4 regions of the Azospirillum sp. Sh1 genome follow, and region 2 is predicted to be linked to each of the others. Evidence: riboswitches for the same ligand, from Rfam matches in the RefSeq annotation. Region 2 holds a riboswitch; each other region holds the start of a gene.

Region 1 (4,668 bases), on a different contig from region 2:
CGCTCGTTCCGGCCCACCGTGCGCAGTTCGTAGCCCCAGCGGGTGCGGCGCAGGAAGATGTGGAACAGCAGGCAGCAGGCCAGCGCCCACAGGAAGGACAGGTTCAGCGGCGAGGCCGGGATGGTGATGCCGAACCAGCCCAGCGCCCGGTCCATCGACGGCAGCCAGACGCCGGGATCGAACTCGCGGGTTTCCGGCGACTGGCTGCCGGGACGGATCAGCACGTCCACCAGCAGCCAGGTCATGATCGACGCGGCGATGAAGTTGAACATGATCGTCGTGATGACGATGTGGCTGCCGCGCTTGGCCTGCAGCCAGGCCGGGATGAAGGCCCAGGCGGCGCCGAACAGCGCGGACGCCAGCACCGCCAGCAAGGCCACCACCGGCCACGGCCAGCCGGTCAGCGCCAGCGCGACCAGCCCGGCGCCCAGCCCGCCCAGATAGGCCTGCCCCTCGCCGCCGATGTTGAACAGCCCGCAATGGAAGGCGATTGCGACCGCCAGCCCGGTGAAGATGTAGTCGGTGGTGTAATAAAGGGTGTAGCCGATAGCCTCCGGGTATCCCAGAGCCTCCGACAGCAGCAGCGACAGCACGTCGACCGGATTCTCGCCGATCACCAGGATCACCAGCCCCGACAGCACGAAGGCCGCGACGAGGTTGAGGACCGGCAGCAGCGCATACCCGACCCAGCCCGGCACGGCGCCCGGCTGACCCTTCCCCGACCCGCTCAGCAGCACCGGCGTCTCCTGGATTGCCCCTTGGCGGGGATTCTTAACCGCCAATGCTCTGCCGACCAAGCATTTCATCACGCCGGAATCACTGCGGCTGCCGTGGGTTAGAAGGATTATAAAAACTCTTGCCGCAGCGCAGCAATCTGGCATGCTTCTAAACCATAGGAAATTTATGGTTATGGAGCATGCCCGATGCCGCTCGACATTCCGCAGACCTTTCGCCACCACGTCTTTTGCTGCGCCCAGCAGCGCCCGCCCGGCCATCCGCGCGGCAGCTGTGCCGCCAAGGGCGCCCACCCGCTGTGGCAGCGGCTCGACCAGAAAATCCAGGCGAGGGGTCTGGCCGATGTCGGCATGGCGATGACGGGCTGCCTCGGCTTCTGCTCCGCCGGGCCGCTGATGGTGGTCTATCCGGAGGGCATCTGGTACCGGCCGGAAACGGCGGAGGACATCGACGAGATCGTCGAGTCGCATCTAATCAATGATGCGCCGGTGGAGCGGCTGGTGATGGTTTTGACGCGGTGAGGGGATGTTTGCTCACCGTTGAGTGTCGGCTGACGGTGCCCCCACCCTAACCCTCCCCCGCTCACGCGGGAGAGGGGACTGCCGCCACTTCGCATACGGCACCCTCTCCCGCCAAAGGCGGGGGAGGGATGGGGAGGGGGCATCCGAAGACTGAACTCTGCCAAAACCTCACGCCTACCAGACCTGCGGTTGCGGCATTGGGACGCAGGCGGATTTGCCCATAATGTGGGCAACCTCCGCCATTGCCGTTCCGAACCAATTCCATGACCGACGCCGAGACCGCCGACCTGCTACCTGCCGAGGCCGATTCGGTTCCCTATGCCGTCGGCTGCTTCCTGGGGGCGATCCTGCTGTTCGCGGCGATGGATACGCTCATCAAGTTCCTGACCGCCGATTACCCGGTGCCGCAGCTGATGTTCGTGCGCTCGCTGGTCGCCTTCCTGCTGGTGGGCGGCTACACCCTGTGGCGCGGCGGCGGGATCGCGGCGATGCGGACGCGGCGGCCCTGGGGCCATGTCTGGCGGGCCTTCGCCGGGCTGATCTCGATGGGCTGCTTCTTCTATGCGTTCCGCGAACTGCCGCTGGCCGACGTCTATGTGCTGAGCTTCGCCGGGCCGCTGTTCATCACCGCCCTGTCCGCTCCGCTGCTGGGAGAGCCGGTGGGCTGGCGGCGCTGGGCCGCGGTGGTGGTCGGGTTCGGCGGCGTGGTGGTGATGGCCCAGCCATCGGCCGGGGCGCCGCTGGTGCCGGTCCTGGTCGGGCTGTGCGCCGCCCTGTTCTATGCGCTGGCGGCGCTGGCCGTGCGCGGCCTGTCGCGGACGGAGACCAGCGCGTCCATCGTGCTCTATCTGCTGCTGACGACGACTGTGGTCAGCGGTGCGCTGGCAGTGCCGGTGTGGACGGCGCCGACCGGCTTTGCGCTGGGGCTGATGGCGCTGGTCGGCGCGATCGGCGCCGGCGCACAGGTGCTGCTGACCCAGGCCTTCCGCCGTGCGCCTCCGGCGGTGGTGGCGCCCTTCGAGTACACCGGCATGGTCTGGGCCAGCCTGTTCGGCTGGCTGGTGTTCGGCGACCTGCCGACGGCGCCGGTTCTGGCCGGCGCCATGGTCATCATCGGCAGCGGGCTCTACATCCTGCATCGTGAAACGCTGGTGGCGCGCCGCCGGTTGGGTTCTTGACAGGACGGGGCCGGCGGCGACACTCTCGCCGCCTGTTCACGGCTGGGGTGCCCCTGCCTTTCGCCGGATCGGCGGATGCGGGGGCTGAGACAACACCCATCGAACCTGATCCGGGTCATGCCGGCGAAGGGAGCCGACCGGAACCCGACGGATCAGCCACAGACGCCCCGTCCCCTCCGCGTCGCTCCGGTTGCCGGCGCGAGTTGAGGAGTTTTCGGTCATGCGGCGCGCGCTTCCCCTTCTGATCGGCCTGCTGGCGGCCACGTCCTGCCTGTCTCCGGCGGCGCGGGCCGACGACACGCTGTCCTTTCCGGTGCTGGTGCCGCTGACCGGCTTCCTGTCGCTGGAAGGCACCAGCCAGCGCAATGGTGCCGTCCTGGCGCTGAAGCAGACGCCGGCCGGCGTCGCCATCGCGTCGGAGGTCGTCGACACCGGCACCTCGCCCGAGGCGGCGGTGACGGCGCTGGAGCGGGCGGCCGGCAGCGGCACGGTCGGGGCGGTCGCCGCCAGCATGCTCGGCACCCAGATGCTGGCGATGCTGCCGCTGGCGCAGGAGTTGAAGCTGCCGCTGGTCACCGTGTCGGGCACCGCGTCGATCACCGAGCAGGGCAACCCCTGGGTCTTCCGCTTCTTCCCCGGCGACGCCGTGACCAAGTCCGCCCACGCCCGCTATGTGGTGGAGGAGTTGGGCAAGCGGCAGCCGGCGATCATCTATCAGACCACCGCCTATGGCCAGAGCGGCAAGACCCATCTCGACGCCGCCTTCAAAGCGCTGGGCGTGACCCCGGTGTTCGAGGAGGGGGTGGACCCGGCGGCCAAGGACCTGCTGCCGGTGCTGACCAAGGCGCTGGCCGCCAAGCCGGACGTGCTGGTGCTGCATCTGCATTCCGGTCCGACCGCGCTGCTGCTGCGGCAGGCGGCGTCCAGCGGCGTGACCCTGCCGATCGTCGCCGGTTCCGCCATGCATCAGCCGAGCACCGCGGCCCTGCTGGAACCGGCGGAACTGAAGGGCGTCTGCGCCGAGACCGCGGCCTCGCCGATTTCAGGCGACACGCCGGAGGTCAAGGCCTTCACCGACGCCTACCGCACCGCCTTCGGCAAGGAACCGGACGCCTTCGCGCTCGGCCAGTATGACGGCATGACGATGGTGCTGGAGGCGGTGAAGGCCGGCGCCCGGACGCCGGACGCCATCCGGAAAGCACTGTCGTCGGAGACGTTCAAGGGTCTTGCCATGACCTACAAGTCCGACGGCAAGGGCAACATGGCCCATTCCGCCGTCATCGTCTGCTATGACGGGACCAGCCGCGTGCCGACGCTGGTGAAGCGGTACGACGACCCGACACTCGCGGCGAAGTGAGCGGATGGCGGCGTTTCAACTGCTGGTCAACGGGGTGGCGCTGGGGGCGGCCTATGCCCTGGTGGCGTTGGGCTTCGTGCTGGTGCTGAACGCCACCTCGGCGGTGAACTTCGCCCAGGGCGACCTCGTGATGGCCGGCGGGCTGCTGGCGGTGGCGCTGGCGCCCCTGATCCCGTTGCCGGGCATCGTCCTGCTGCCGGTGGTGCTGGTGCTGATGGCCGCGCTGGGGTTGCTGATGGCGCTGGCGGCCTATCTGCCGCTGCGGCGCCGGCCGCCGGTGTCGGTCTTCATCAGCACCATCGCGGTCGGCATCATCCTGCAGAACGGGGCCGCCATCCTCTTCGGGCCGGAGCCGCGCGCCGCACCGCCGCTGTTCGGCGACGATACCCTTCATATCGCCGGGCTGGCGGTGCCGGAGCAGTCGCTCGCCATCGTCGCGGTGGCGGCCCTGCTGATCGGCGCGCAGCAATGGGTTTTCGCGCGCACCCAGCTTGGCCGCCGGCTGCGCGCGACGGCGCAGGATCCGGAGATGGCGCGTGCCTGCGGCGTGCCGGTCACCGCCATGATCCTGGTGACCTTCGCCATCGGCGCCGCCTGTGCCGGGGCGGCGGGGCTGTTGCTGGCCAACCGCTATTTCGTCACGCCGACATCGGGCGGGGACCTGATCCTGAAGGCCTACATCGCGGTGACGGTGGGCGGCTGGGGGTCAGTGCCGGGGGCGGTGGTGGGGGCGCTGCTGATCGCGCTGTTCGAGGTGGGGGTATCGTCGGTGCTCTCCTACCCGGTGGCGCTGGGGGCCTTGTACCTGACGCTGCTGGCGATCCTGGTCCTGCGGCCGCAAGGGCTGTTCGGCGAAGCGGCGCGCCGCCGTGGCTGA
Region 2 (4,668 bases):
GCCGTGGTGGTCAATCCGCAGGACCAGAAGAACCGCGAACAGGTTTTCTTCGGCGCCACCGTCACCTATGCCCGCGAGGATGGGTCCGAGAACACCATCACCATCGTCGGCGCCGACGAGGTCGACCCCGACCGCGGCCATGTCAGCTGGATCTCCCCCATGGCCCGCGCCCTGTTGAAGGCGCGGGAAGGCGATCTGGTGGACGTTCGCACGCCGGCGGGGATCGAACAGGTGGAGGTGCTGGAAATCAGGTACGCGGGGTGAGGAGTGGTTGTGGCGCGGTGCCCCCTCCCCATCCCTCCCCCGCTTCGCGGGAGAGGGGGTAGGACGCTTGTCAACGTGAGCTATTCGCGAAGCGGCGGAGTTCCCTCTCCCGCGAGAGCGGGGGAGGGTTAGGGAGGGGGCATCAGTGCCGAGACTTTACTCCGCCGCCGGCTGGTAGATCTCCCCGCCCGACTCGCGGAACTTCTGCGACATCTCGGCCATGCCGGACTCCGCGGCGTCGCGGATTTCCTGCGTGATCTTCATCGAACAGAATTTCGGCCCGCACATCGAACAGAAATGCGCGGTCTTGGCCCCTTCCGCCGGCAGGGTCTCGTCGTGGTAGGCCATCGCCGTGTCGGGGTCGAGCGACAGGGCGAACTGGTCGCGCCAGCGGAAGGAGAAGCGGGCGCGCGACATGGCGTCGTCGCGCAGCCGCGCCGCCGGGTGGCCCTTGGCAAGGTCGGCGGCATGGGCGGCGATCTTGTAGGCGATGACGCCGGCCTTCACGTCGTCGCGATCCGGCAGCCCAAGATGCTCCTTCGGCGTGACGTAGCAGAGCATCGCCGTGCCGAACCAGCCGATCATCGCCGCGCCGATGGCGCTGGTGATGTGGTCGTACCCCGGCGCGATGTCGGTCACCAACGGCCCCAGCGTGTAGAAGGGCGCTTCGCCGCACAGCGCGATCTGCTTCTCCACATTGTGCTTGATCTTGTGCATCGGCACATGGCCCGGCCCCTCGATCATCACCTGAACGTCGCGCGCCCAGGCGATCTTGGTCAGCTCGCCCAGCGTCTCCAGTTCGGCGAACTGCGCGGCGTCGTTGGCATCGGCCTGGCTGCCCGGCCGCAGGCCGTCGCCCATCGACAGCGCCACGTCATAGGCGCGGCAAATCTCGACGATGTCGGCGAAATGATCGTAGAGGAAATTCTCGCGATGATGGGCCAGGCACCATTTGGCGATGATCGAGCCGCCGCGCGACACGATGCCGGTCACCCGCTTGGCGGTCAGCGGTATGTGGGCCAATCGCAGGCCGGCATGGATGGTGAAATAATCGACGCCCTGCTCCGCCTGTTCGATCAGCGTGTCGCGGAACAGCTCCCAGGTCAGGTCCTCGGCCCTGCCATTCACCTTCTCCAGCGCCTGATAGATCGGCACGGTGCCGATGGGAACCGGGGAATTCCGCAGGATCCACTCGCGGGTCTGGTGGATGTCGGCGCCGGTGGACAGGTCCATCACGGTATCCGCACCCCAGCGGATCGACCAGACCATCTTCTCCACCTCCTCCTCGATCGAGGAGGTCACGGCGGAGTTGCCGATGTTGGCGTTGATCTTGGTCAGGAAGTTGCGGCCGATGATCATCGGCTCCGACTCGGGATGATTGACATTGGACGGGATGATCGCCCGCCCGCGCGCCACCTCGTCACGAACAAATTCCGGGGTGATGAAGTCGGGGATCTCGGCGCCGAAATCCTCGCCGTCGCGCGTTGCCTCCAACGCGGCGGCACGGCCGAGATTCTCGCGGACGGCGATGTATTCCATCTCCGCGGTGACGATGCCGGCACGGGCGTAGGCCATCTGGGTCACCGCGCCGCCGTCCTTGGCGCGCAGCACGCCGCTGTCGGTGGTCTCGACGTCGCCACGGGCCAGGATCCAGTCGCGGCGGTGCTTGGCCAACCCGGCCCGCACGTCGATGGCGACCGACTCGTCGGTGTAGGGACCGGAAGCATCATAGACGGTCAGCGGCGGCTCGCCGCCCGACAGCGCGATCTCGCGCATGGCGACACGCAGATCGGGAAAACGCGTGCCGGGCACATGGATTTTCCGCGACGACGGCAGCGGGCCGGTCGAAATGCGGATGGCGTTTTCGTTGAAGTCCTTAGGCATTGGGTTTCTCCGTCGGAGTTGGGCGGACAAACCCGGGACTGCGGACGGAGGTGCGGTATCTTCGTGCGGGCCATGCGCCCCGGAAATGTGGGGCCGATACGGCCGGACGGGGCGTGGTCGGCCCGTCACGAGGTCCCTCCCTTCGCCGGTATGACCCGGATCAGGTTCGAAGGGTCACCACGCTGCCGGCGACGCTTGGCGCCGTCCGGCCGTTGGTATCTCAGCCCCCTGTCGGGACCCCCCTGGAATGCGCCCATCCTGCCGCCGGCGGACGCACCTGTCAAAAGGAAAGCGCCGCGGACCATCCGCCTGCCATATTGTGGAAACGCGTCACATCCAGCGTTTCGACCGCACATAGACCATCGGCAGCAACGCCGACAGCAGCATCAACCCGAGGGCGCTGGCATAGCCGAAGGGCGAATCGCTGCCGGGCATGTCGGTGAAATTCATGCCGCCGATGCTGGCGACCAGGGTCGGCGGATAGAGCAGAACGGTCAGCACCGACACGATCTTGACGATCTCGTTCTGCTCGACGTTGATCTGTCCCAACGCCGTATCCAGCGCCAAAGCGACCTTGCCGGCCAGGAAACGGGCATATTGGTCGAGCCCGCGCAGGTCCTGCAGCGTGGTCTTGGCCCAGCGCCGCGTCGCCTTGCCCGAATTCCAGCCATCGCCGCGCGCCAGGAAATCGGTCATGCGGGTAAGGCTGGCTAGACTGACCCGCGCCTTGCCGATCAGATGCCCGGCATGGCCGATGCGCTTCAGCGTCTGCGCATCGTCCAGCGTTTCGCCGCGCGAGCGCAGCTTGCGCCCGCGGAAATGGCGGCGGTTCAGCGCATCCAACTCCACCCCCGTCCGCCGCAGCACGACGGAGGTCCGGTCGATCATCCCATCCACCAGCGCCGCCAGAACCAGCTCGCCACGGGCGGCCGAGATCTCGCCATGGGTGGCGCGGCGGCGGAAGGCCAGCAGCGCCTGCGGATCGATGTCGTGGATGGTCACCAGCCGCCGCCCGGCCAGCACGAAGCTGACGGTGGCGATGCGCGGCTCGTCAGTGTCGGCCCAGACCAGCGCGGTGACGGTCATGGTCAAGGCGCCGCCGGCCATGCGCAGACGGCTCGATTCCTCGATCTCCGCCATCTGCTCTCGGGTAGGCAGGCCGGTGCCGATCAGCACCTCCGCACGCGCCAACTCTTCGGACGTCGGATTGATGAGGTCGAGCCACACGGCGGAGTCGGGCAGCGGCGCCGCCTCGTCCGCGGCAGCCTCCCTGGCCCAGCGGAGCAGACCGCCGTCATTGACGAAGACATGCAGCAAGGCGGTGCTCCTTGCGTAAATCGAGACGGCGTTACGTCAACCGACCGCCGCGTCTCGGCTTCGCGGGCGGTTGCGCAGGCGGCGCCTTCTCCCCGTCATCGAGGTCCAGCGCCGCGCCCTCGGCCTTCAGCGCCTGTTCCAGCTTGCGGCGGAAGGCGCCGCCATCCCGCTTGGCGTCAAGGAAATGGCCGACCGCCTCCTTCGCCGCGTCGCTGTCATAGGGGACCTTGCCCAACGCCGCCAGCCTGGCGCGCTCCACCAGCTTCGGGTCCATCTTCTCACGGATGGCCTTCATCTGGCGGAGCAGGTCCTTGCGCAGGTCGCTCATCGGTCCCCCGTTTACGGAGTCAGGCCTTGCCGATCAGGGTGCCGGCACCGCCCTCGGTGAAGATCTCCAGCAGTAGGGCATGCGGCACCCGGCCATCCAGGATAACAGCGGCGTCGACGCCCTGCTCCACCGCGCTGATGCAGGTTTCGATCTTCGGGATCATGCCGCCCGATGCGGTGCCGTCGGCGATGGCCTTGTGGGCATCCGCCAGCGACATCTTCTCGATCAGCTTCTTCTCCTTGTCGAGCACGCCGGCCACGTCGGTCAGCAGGAAGAAGCGCGCCGCCTTCACCGCCGCCGCGACCGCACCGGCCGCCGTGTCGGCGTTGATGTTGTAGGTGTCGCCGTTCACGTCGAAGCCGACCGGCGCGATCACCGGGATGACGTCCGACTTGGCGAGGGCCTGCAGGATCTCCGGGTTCACCTTATAGGGTTCGCCGACGAAGCCCAGGTCCAGCACCCGCTCGATGTTGCTGTCGGGGTCGCGCTGCACGCGCTCCAGCCGGCGGGCGGTGATCAGGTTGCTGTCCTTGCCCGACAGGCCGACGGCCCGGCCGCCGGCGCTGTTGATGGCGGCGACGATCTGCTTGTTGATGGAGCCGGCCAGCACCATCTCGACCACCTCGACCGTCTCCTTGTCGGTGACGCGCAGGCCGTCGATGAAGCTGGACTTGATCTTCAGCCGCTCCAGCATCTGGCCGATCTGCGGCCCGCCGCCATGGACGACCACCGGGTTGATGCCGACCTGCTTCAGCAGGACGATGTCGCGCGCGAACAGCTCCGCCAGGCCGGCGTCGCCCATGGCATGGCCGCCGTACTTGATGACGAAGGTGCTCCCGGCATAACGGCGCATGTAGGGCAGCGCTTCGGACAGG
Region 3 (4,668 bases), on a different contig from region 2:
GGTCACCACCTGATCGATGGCGCGGCGGGTGTCGCCCAGTGTCTGCTTGGTGTCGTTGGCCAGCTTGCGCACTTCCGCCGCCACCACGGCGAAACCCTTGCCCGCCTCTCCGGCACGGGCCGCCTCGATGGTGGCGTTCAGTGCCAGCAGGTTGGTCTGGCTGGCGATGCCGTCGATCACCGCCAGCACCTTCTCGATGCTCTTCACCACGGTGTTGAGCTGGGTGAACTCGCGCACCAGCGCCTCCTTGCGGTCGGCGTGGCCGTCGAACAGGGTGGCGTGGCGGTTCAGCGTCGCCTCGATCGCCGACATCGAACCGCCGATGCGCGCGGCATAGCTGGCGGTCTCCTGCACGCCGCCGGTCAGCGTCACCAGCGCGTCGAGATAGCTGTGCATCCGCTCGATCACCGCGTTGCGGATGCGGCTGAGCAGTTCAAGCCGGTTGTAGCGGGTGGCGATGAAATAGCTCTGGAACCGGGCGTAATGCACCGGGAAGCGGTCGACCATGTCGTCGGCAAAGGCGGTGCCGGGCGGCACCTCGAAGAACATCAGCGCCGACAGGGTCTGGTTGATGTTGATGCCCAGCAGTTCGCCGAAGGTGGAGAAGCCGGCGGCGGCCAGCCCGTCGAAGGCATGGACCCGCGACAGCTGGTCCGGGTTGTTCAGCCGGCGCAGGATGCAGTCGTTCAGGATGGCGCCCACCGGTCGCGGCTTGCCGCGCAGATAGGCCGCGAGGTCGTCCTCCGTCTGGCGGACGAAGTCGGTCGCCTCCACCAGACACAGCGAATCGCCGGGATTGACGTCACAGTAGAAGCCGACCTCGCCCTTCTCGAAATCGAAGCCAGAGATGGAACGGACGAACAGCTCCCCCTCCATCTCGACGGCGAAGGTGTTGTTGGCCAGTTTGCCCGGCAGGTCCTGCGGCTTGCAGCGCAGGGATTTGGCCAATGCGTCGATGAAGCCGATGACCTCGAAGCTGTCGCGGTCGATCACGCTGCGCACGATGCGGCGCATCGGGTCGGCATCGACCACGGCGAAGCGGGTCTGGGTCGGGCGGAAATTCTGCGACTTGAAGATGCCGTAGCGGATGCCGGGCGCCATCTTCAGGAAAATGGTCACCGCCGAATTCTCCAGCACGCGCTGGCCGTCGAACAGGTGGGTGTTGCGGAAATCGAGCTTGCCGCCGGCCGAGCCGCCGATGAACAGGCAGGGGAAATGGCCGGACCGGTAGACCGCCTCCATGAACCAGCTTTCGCTGGCCGACAGGCCGTCGATGAAGGTCAACGCCACCGTGTCGTGGCTGTCGACGGCGAAGGGGACGCGGATGCGGTCAAGCTCGCCGCGGATCGCCTCCACCCGCGCCGGCACGTCGCGGGTCGGGCGGCCGGCGCGCAGGTCGTCGCAATGCAGCGGCACCGTGTGGATGCTGACTCCGGCGAACAGGCGCGGGCTGAAGGATTGCAGCACCACGCTGTCCCAGCGGTCGCCGGCCTTGCGATAGAGCGGCTGGCCTTCGGCCGCGCACAGCTCGCCCGAGGTGGAGACCAGCACCAGTTGCGTCGACGGCGGAAGGGCGGAGCGCAGGGCGCGGGAGGTGGCGGCGAAATCGACATGCGGCGACACGAAGCCGACGACCAGAGCCGGCGCGCCGGCGGCGAAGCCCAGCCCCTCCAGCGCCGTGGCGCCGATCTGGGCGGCCGGCAGGCACAGGCTGCGGACCGGCGCTTCCGCCGGCGCGGTCGCCGGCGTTGCCGGATCGGATTTGCCAGCCGGGTTGCCGACCGGACTGCCGGAAATGGGGGCGTTCGGAGCGTCCGAGCGGAAGAATGACAGCATGCTGGCGAATCCTCGGTCGTCTTTGTTGTTCGTTCCGCACACCGGTCGCGCCCGTTTGTTGCAGCGAGTGCCCCGGTATGGCTTATTTTACGGATGGTTTAGCTGCCGATTGGTAGCGTTTCTTATCCGGGGAACTCCTTATTGTGCTGTGGCATGTCGCCGCATCGGCGGCAGTCGGCTGGGTGGGGCGGCGGGATGGATGAGTGTCGATTCCGCTTGTGGGGCCAGCGAAACATTGGCATAAGGCGAGCCATAGGCCTGGGGTGCCGCGCGGTGGTAGCGCGGCTGAGAACACACCCATCGAACCTGTCTGGGTAATTCCAGCGAAGGGAGCCGCCGCATGATCCATGCGCCAGAACCGTATTCTATTTCGGAGTGCGTCTCCGGATTCCGCCCATCCGTCGCCATCATCGGCGCCGGCTGCATCGGCCTCGCCATCGCCTGGAGGCTGGCGTCGGCCGGCTGCCGCGTCGATGTGTTCGAGCGGGGAGAGGCCGGCCGCGGCGCCACCCATGCCGCCGGCGGCATGCTGGCCGCCTGCGTCGAAACCGAACCGGGCGAGGAGGGGCTGCTGCCGCTGACCCGCGCCTCGCAGGCGCTGTGGCCGGACTTCGCCCGCGATCTCGAAGCCGCGAGCGGCATGGCCGTCGATCTGCGCAGCGAAGGCACGATGGTCATCGCGCTCACTGCCGACGATGCCGCCAAGGTCCGTTTCCTGCACGGTTTCCAGCGCGACCTGGGCTTGCCGGTGGAATGGCTGAGCGGGGCCGAGGTGCGGCGGCGCGAGCCTTTCCTGCAGCCCGGCGTCGCCGGTGCGCTGTTCTGTGCCGGCGACCATCAGGTCGACAACCGCAAGGTCGCAGCCGCCCTGCGCTGCGCCGCCGAGGCTGCCGGTGCCCGCCTGCATGAGCGCTGCGGCGAGGTGGCGCTGGCGGTGGAGGGCGGCCGCGCCGTGGGCGTGCGGGTTGCTGAAACTCTGCACCGGGCCGACCGGGTGGTGCTGGCCGCCGGGGCCTGGTCGGCCGGGGTGCCGGGACTGCCGCCCGCCGCCAAGCCGCCGGTGCGGCCGGTGAAGGGGCAGATGGTCTGTCTGAGGATGGACGCGCGGTTGCCGCTGCTGCGCCATGTGGTGTGGACGCCGGGCACCTACCTGATCCCGCGGCTGGATGGCCGGCTGCTGATCGGCGCCACGACGGAGGAGCGCGGCTTCGACGACCGCCTGACCGCCGGCGGGCAGTTCGCCCTGCTGGAGGGGGCATGGCGGGCGCTGCCGGGCATCGCCGAACTGCCGATCGAGGAGGCCTGGGTCGGGTTCCGTCCGGGCAGCCGCGACGATGCGCCGATCCTGGGCGAAAGCGGTGTTCCCGGCCTGATCCACGCCACCGGCCACCACCGCAACGGCATCCTGCTGACCCCGGTGACCGCCGACGGCATCGCCCGGCTTGTGCTGACCGGCGAGACCGACCCGCTGTTGCGCCCCTTCGCCGCCTGCCGATTCGTTGCGGCGGGAGCCGCCGCATGAGCGCCGTCCTCCGCGTCAACGGCCGCGAAGAGCCGCTGTCCGCCGCGTCCGTCGCCGAGTTCCTGGCCGGCCGCGGCATCGCCGAGTGTGCGCCGGGCGTCGCCGTCGCACTGAACGGCGCCGTCGTTCCCCGCCGCCGCTGGCCCGAAACCCCGCTCCAGCCCGGCGACAGCCTGGAAATCGTCCGCCCGATCCAAGGCGGCTGACCCCCTGACATCTCCCTCTCCCGGCCCGCGACACGGTAAGAATCCCCTCTCCCCCCTGGGGAGAGGGGGATTTTCCGGGGAGTCGCGGCTTCGGGAGAGGGCCTTTGCAAAGGCTCCCCACATGCTCCATTCCACCCCCGACACCCTCACCATCGCCGGGCGCAGCCTCGGTTCCCGTCTCTTCCTCGGCACCGCCGGCTATCCGAACCAGCAGGTGATGCTCGACGCGCTGGCGGCCAGCGGCAGCGAGCTGGTCACGCTGGCGATCCGGCGCATCAGCCTGGACGGCTATTCGGAAAGCCTCGTCGACGTGCTGGCCCGCGCCACCGCCGGGCGCCCCACCGGCCCGGTCGGGCTGCTGCCCAACACCGCCGGCTGCATGACCGCCAAAGAAGCCGTGCTGACCGCCCAGCTGTCGCGCGAGGCGCTGGATACGCCCTGGATCAAGCTGGAGGTCATCGGCGACCGTGAACTGCTCTATCCCGATGTCGAGGAACTGCTGCGGGCGACGGAGGAACTGGTGAATGACGGCTTCGTCGTGCTGCCCTATTGCAACGACGACCCCGTCACCTGCCGCAAGCTGGCTGATCTGGGCGCGGCGGCGGTGATGCCGCTGGGCGCCTTCATCGGCTCGGGCATGGGCATCCGCAACCCGCACGCCATCGAGACGATCTGCGCCCGCAGCCCCGTGCCGGTGGTGCTGGACGCCGGCATCGGCACCGCATCCGACGCGGCGCTGGCGATGGAGCTGGGCTGCGCCGCCGTGCTGCTGAACACGGCGGTGTCGAAGGCGCGCGATCCGGTGCGGATGGCGGCGGCGATGCGCGACGCGGTCTGCGCCGGCCGCTCCGCCCATCTGGCCGGCCGCATGCCGATGCGGGCCCAGGCCGAGCCGTCCAGCCCGCAGATGGGCCTGATCGGCAGCTGAGATCGGCAGGTGACCTATAGGGATACGGGCTTGATCCGGCGGGGCGGCTGTCGCAGGCTGTCCCGCAACGTCCCCTTCCCGGAGTGCTTCGCCTTGGCCGACACCTTCGTTCCCCGCGATCCCGACTGGAAGGCGCGCTGTCTCGCCTCCTTCGAACAGCAGCCGATCTGCCGGAC
Region 4 (4,668 bases), on a different contig from region 2:
GACGCCTTCTCCTGGGTGACGGTGGCGACGAACTTCATCAGGCCGGCCTGCGGGTCGCCGACCTCGTGGACGAACATCGGCGGCTGCTCGGCCAGGTCGCGGATCTGTTTTTCCGCCTTGCGGATGTCGCTTTCCAGCCGGCTGCGGTCGGAGGACTGGCTGTTGCGGCGCTGAACCAGCTGGTTGACCCGGTTCTGAAGCTCCTGCGATTCCGCATGCAGCACATAGACCCGGTTCTCGATCTGCTCCAGACCGCTGCTCTTTTCCATGATGTTCGGCAGGAAATCCTTCAGCATCATGGCGACCGGTACAGCGGCCAGCATGATGATGACGATGGCGATCAGGAACAGCGTCGTGTTCGACATCCGCCCGCCCATTCTCCTACCCAAGCCCGGCCCAAGCACGCTCCAATCCAACGTCAACCGACGCGGAAGCTGCACCGGCGCAGTGGAATGAGGATCACCGAACAATCCAGGTCCGTCAACGAATCGTAACGGCTTGGTTCGAAATTCGTCCCAAATGAAACGATTCGCTGCGGATCAGGGCAGCGCCATCTCCGCCACCCGTTTCACCGCGTCGCGCACCGGCCCCGGCCGCCGTTCGTCGCCCAGCGTGGTGAACCAGTGTTCCGGCGGATTGCGGCCGGCGGCGCGGCTCCAGGTCAGGGCGCGCAACACCGCCTCCGCCTCCGCCGTCGGCTTGATCGCCGGGTCGATGCCGTTCATCACCGCCCAGATCCCGGCCCAGCAGCGCCCGACCGACCAGGGGTTATAGCCGCCGCCGCCCACCACCAGCACCCGCGGCGCCAGCGGCAGCAGTGCCGCAACCGCATCCCACAGGGCGCGGTTGGACAGCTCCAGCCGGCTCAGCGGGTCTTCGGCCAGCGCGTCGGCGCCGGTCTGGATCACCATCGCCTGCGGACGGAAGGCACGGGCCAGCGGCAGCACCGCCGCCTCCATCACATGCTCCATTTCGCTGTCGTTGAAGCCCGGCGGCACTGGAAGGTTGCGGGCCATCCCGCCGGCGCGGTCCTCCGCCTTGCCGGTGTAGGGCCAGCGGCCATCCTCATGGATGGAGATCGTCAGAACCCGGTCGTCGTCGGCGAAGGCCTCCTCCACCCCGTCGCCATGATGGGCGTCGAGATCGACGTAGAGCACCCGCTCCAGGCCATGGTCCAGCAGTTCCAGGATGCCCAGCACCGGCGCGTTGAAGTAACAGAATCCGCTGGCACGGTCGCGCCGCGCATGGTGGGTCCCCGCCGCCGGCGCATAGACCAGACCGGCTGGCCGGTCGCCCAGGATCCGGGCCGCCTGCAAGGCCGATCCACTGCTGTGGGCCGGCCGCCGGTACATCTCGGCGAAGACCGGATTCTCCAGCTTGCCGAGATTGTGGCGGGCGGCGGTGGCCTCATCCACCCGCTGTTCGGCCTCCGCCCGTTTCAGCGCCGCGATGTAATCGGCGGTGTGGAAGCGTGCCAGTTCCCGTTCGCTCGCCACATGGGTGTCCAGATAGACCTCGTCCGGCAGCCATCCCATGGCGCGGCTGAGGTCGATGGCGGTCGAGACGCGCGGGATCGCCAGCGGATGTTTCGGCCCGTAGGTCGAGCCGCGATAGATCTCGCCGCCGATGAACAGCGGGGTGCGAAAGGGCGTGGTCAGGGCTGGCACTCCATGATGCCCGCCAGAAACTAGGCGTGGCCACGCTCCGGTCAAGCGCCGGCTTCCAGGGGCCGGCTTCCGAAGTCGGACTTCCACTGGCCGGAACTCCGATCCGGCAATGCTTGCGGTCGCGGATCGTCCGCGCCTATAGTCGCCGCCTTCACTGGGGGGAGCCGATGGGCGGCTGAGAGGTCCTGTTGCGGGACGACCCCTGGAACCTGATCCGGTTCATGCCGGCGTAGGGATCAGTGATGCGGGACCGCACCCTCTCCACTTCCGTCAGAACGACATGCTTGCGATGACGCCGCTTTCGGTGACGATCTCGCGCGCCCGGCTGACCTATGGCGGCACGCTGCTGTTCTCGGACCTGACGCTGGAGCTGCCGGCCGGCCGGACCACCTGCCTGCTGGGACCGAGCGGCGTCGGCAAGACCACGCTGCTGCGCATTCTCGCCGGTCTGGCCGAGCCGGAACCACCGACGCAAGTCGTCACCGGCGATGGGCTGCCGCTGGCCGGCCGCATCGCCTACATGGCGCAACAGGACCTTCTGCTGCCCTGGCTGACCGTCCTCGACAATGTCCTCCTGGGCGACCGTCTGCGCCACCGCCGCCCCGATCCGGCGCGGGTGGAGCAGGCCCGCGCATTGCTCGACCGCGTCGGTCTGTCCGGGCGGGAGCGCGACCGCCCCGCCGCCCTGTCCGGCGGGCAGCGGCAGCGGGTGGCGCTGGCCCGCACGCTGATGGAGGACAAGCCGCTGGTGCTGATGGACGAGCCCTTCTCGGCGCTCGACGCCATCACCCGGCTGCGGCTGCAGGAAACGGCGGCGGAGACGCTGGCCGGCCGTACCGTCCTGATGGTCACCCACGACCCGCTGGAGGCGCTGCGCATCGGCGACCGCCTGCATGTGATGACCGGCCGCCCCGCCGCGATGGGGCCGGCGCTGGAGCCGTTGGGCCCGGTACCGCGCCGCGTCGACGATCCCGGCCTGCTGGCCCATCAGGCCGAGCTTCTGCGGAGGCTGGCGGAATGAAGGCGCTGCTGCGCGCCCTGGTCACCCTGCTGGTGCTGGTCGCCGCCTGGCAGGTGCTGGTCTGGGCCACCGGCCTGCCGCGCTACCTGCTGCCCAGCCCGCTGGCGGTGGCCGACGCGATGCAGAGGCAGGCGCCCCTGTTGCTGACCCACGGCCTGACCACCCTCTCGGAGATCCTCATCGGGCTCGTGGCCGGCGTGGCGCTGGGCGGGGTCAGCGCATTGCTGCTGGCGCGCTTCCGCACCGCCCGGCGCTGGCTGATGCCGCTGCTTCTGGTCAGTCAGGCGATTCCGGTCTTCGCCCTGGCGCCTCTGCTGGTCCTGTGGCTGGGCTATGGCATGGCCTCCAAGATCGCCATGGCGGTGCTGGTCATCTATTTCCCGGTGACGACCGCGCTGTTCGACGGGCTGCGGCGCACCGATCCCGGCTGGCTCGACCTTGCCCGCACCATGGGCGCCTCCCCCGCCGCCATCCTGTGGAGCATCCGCCTGCCGGCCGCCCTGCCCGCCTTCTGGTCCGGCGTGCGCGTCGCCGCCGCGGTGGCGCCCATCGGCGCGGTGATCGGCGAATGGGTGGGGTCGTCCTCCGGCCTCGGCTATCTGATGCTGCACGCCAACGCCCGCATGCAGATCGACCTTCTGTTCGCCGCCGTCCTGGTGCTGGGGCTGTTCGCGGTGACGCTGTACGCCGCCGTCGATGCGCTGGCCCGCCGCGCCCTGCCCTGGCAACCCGATACCCAACCTGCCGAAGACGCCAACCCTTAAGACGCCAACCCTCGAAGGGGGAGAGACACCCGATGAAGCACCTGCCAATGAAGCACCTACTCGCCGCCGGCCTGATGGCCGCCAGCCTGATGACCTCGCTTCCGGCCTTGGCCCAGGACAAGCTGTCCGTGATGCTGGACTGGTTCGTAAACCCCGACCACGCCCCGCTGGTGGTGGCGCAGGAAAAGGGCTTCTTCAAGGACGCCGGGCTGGACGTGACGCTGACCGCCCCGGCCGACCCCAACGATCCGCCGAAACTGGTCGCCGCCGGCGGTGCCGACATCGCCGTCTCCTACCAGCCGCAGTTGATCCTGCAGGTGGACGAGGGGCTGCCGCTGGTCCGCATCGGCACGCTGGTGTCGACGCCGCTGAACTCCGTCGTCGTGCTGCGCGACGGGCCGGTGAAGACGCTGAAGGACCTGAAGGGCCGCAAGGTCGGCTACTCCATCGCCGGCTTCGAGGACGCTCTGCTCGGCGCGATGCTGGAGAAGGAAGGGCTGAGCCTGAAGGACGTCGAGCTGGTGAACGTCAACTTCTCGCTCTCGCCGTCGCTGCTGTCGGGGCAGGTCGATGCGGTGATCGGCGCCTTCCGCAACTTCGAGCTGAACCAGATGGAGATCGAGAAGCATCCCGGCCGCGCCTTCTATCCGGAGGAGGAAGGGGTGCCCCCCTATGACGAACTGATCCTGGTCGCCCGCAAGGACAAGGCGAACGACCCGCGCTTCAAGCGCTTCCTGGCGGCGGTGGAGCGGGCGACGCTCTACATCCTGAACCATCCGGAGGAATCGCAGGCCGCCTTCGTCAAGGGCCGGCCGGAGCTGAACGACGAGCTGAACCGCCGCGCCTGGGCCGACACGCTGCCGCGCTTCTCCCACAGCCCGGCGGCGTTGGATGCCGAGCGCTACACCCGCTTCGCCGAGTTCCTGAAGGCGCGCGGCCTGATCAAGGCGGTGGCGCCGCTCGACCACTATGCGGTGGTGGTCAAGTAACCCCATCTGCTTGCAGACATTGCCATTCGTCGTGGCGGAGCGTTATCTGGAAGGAAAGCGCTCCGCCGGCCCACTGACGGGCCGATGGCGGGCCAAAGCATAAGATTGGGAGACGCGAGGGCATGCCGATCAAGACCATCCTGCTGCACATGGCCAACGACGACGCCCACGCCAGCCGTCTGGCGGTGGCTGTCGCCCTGGCCAAGCGCTTCTCCGCCCATATCCAG

What was found. A riboswitch is a leader RNA that binds a small molecule or an ion and turns the genes downstream of it on or off. The one in region 2 is predicted to bind thiamine pyrophosphate.
Region 1: it holds a riboswitch for thiamine pyrophosphate, as region 2 does, so the genes downstream of both, FZ029_RS24040 (ABC transporter substrate-binding protein) here and thiC (phosphomethylpyrimidine synthase ThiC) in region 2, are expected to answer to the same signal.
Region 3: it holds a riboswitch for thiamine pyrophosphate, as region 2 does, so the genes downstream of both, thiO (glycine oxidase ThiO) here and thiC (phosphomethylpyrimidine synthase ThiC) in region 2, are expected to answer to the same signal.
Region 4: it holds a riboswitch for thiamine pyrophosphate, as region 2 does, so the genes downstream of both, FZ029_RS12775 (ABC transporter ATP-binding protein) here and thiC (phosphomethylpyrimidine synthase ThiC) in region 2, are expected to answer to the same signal.

Annotation. Positions count from the first base shown of each region.
Region 1 is NZ_VTTK01000029.1:50,074-54,741, reverse strand. Features, by position in the region: gene FZ029_RS24055 (ABC transporter permease) at 1-737, opposite strand, end outside; gene FZ029_RS24050 ((2Fe-2S) ferredoxin domain-containing protein) at 924-1,256, shown strand; gene FZ029_RS24045 (DMT family transporter) at 1,520-2,434, shown strand; TPP riboswitch at 2,468-2,583, shown strand; gene FZ029_RS24040 (ABC transporter substrate-binding protein) at 2,655-3,791, shown strand; gene FZ029_RS24035 (branched-chain amino acid ABC transporter permease) at 3,796-4,668, shown strand; gene FZ029_RS24030 (ATP-binding cassette domain-containing protein) at 4,661-4,668, shown strand, end outside.
Region 2 is NZ_VTTK01000034.1:29,569-34,236, reverse strand. Features, by position in the region: gene greB (transcription elongation factor GreB) at 1-264, shown strand, start outside; gene thiC (phosphomethylpyrimidine synthase ThiC) at 421-2,148, opposite strand; TPP riboswitch at 2,269-2,402, opposite strand; gene FZ029_RS25780 (CorA family divalent cation transporter) at 2,479-3,465, opposite strand; gene FZ029_RS25775 (hypothetical protein) at 3,497-3,793, opposite strand; gene argB (acetylglutamate kinase) at 3,813-4,668, opposite strand, start outside.
Region 3 is NZ_VTTK01000020.1:102,669-107,336, forward strand. Features, by position in the region: gene FZ029_RS19930 (methyl-accepting chemotaxis protein) at 1-1,836, opposite strand, end outside; TPP riboswitch at 2,086-2,185, shown strand; gene thiO (glycine oxidase ThiO) at 2,177-3,358, shown strand; gene thiS (sulfur carrier protein ThiS) at 3,355-3,564, shown strand; gene FZ029_RS19945 (thiazole synthase) at 3,686-4,492, shown strand; gene FZ029_RS19950 (PaaI family thioesterase) at 4,586-4,668, shown strand, end outside.
Region 4 is NZ_VTTK01000010.1:103,459-108,126, forward strand. Features, by position in the region: gene FZ029_RS12765 (hypothetical protein) at 1-365, opposite strand, end outside; gene FZ029_RS12770 (acetoin utilization protein AcuC) at 540-1,667, opposite strand; TPP riboswitch at 1,815-1,921, shown strand; gene FZ029_RS12775 (ABC transporter ATP-binding protein) at 1,957-2,688, shown strand; gene FZ029_RS12780 (ABC transporter permease) at 2,685-3,452, shown strand; gene FZ029_RS12785 (ABC transporter substrate-binding protein) at 3,500-4,441, shown strand; gene FZ029_RS12790 (universal stress protein) at 4,564-4,668, shown strand, end outside.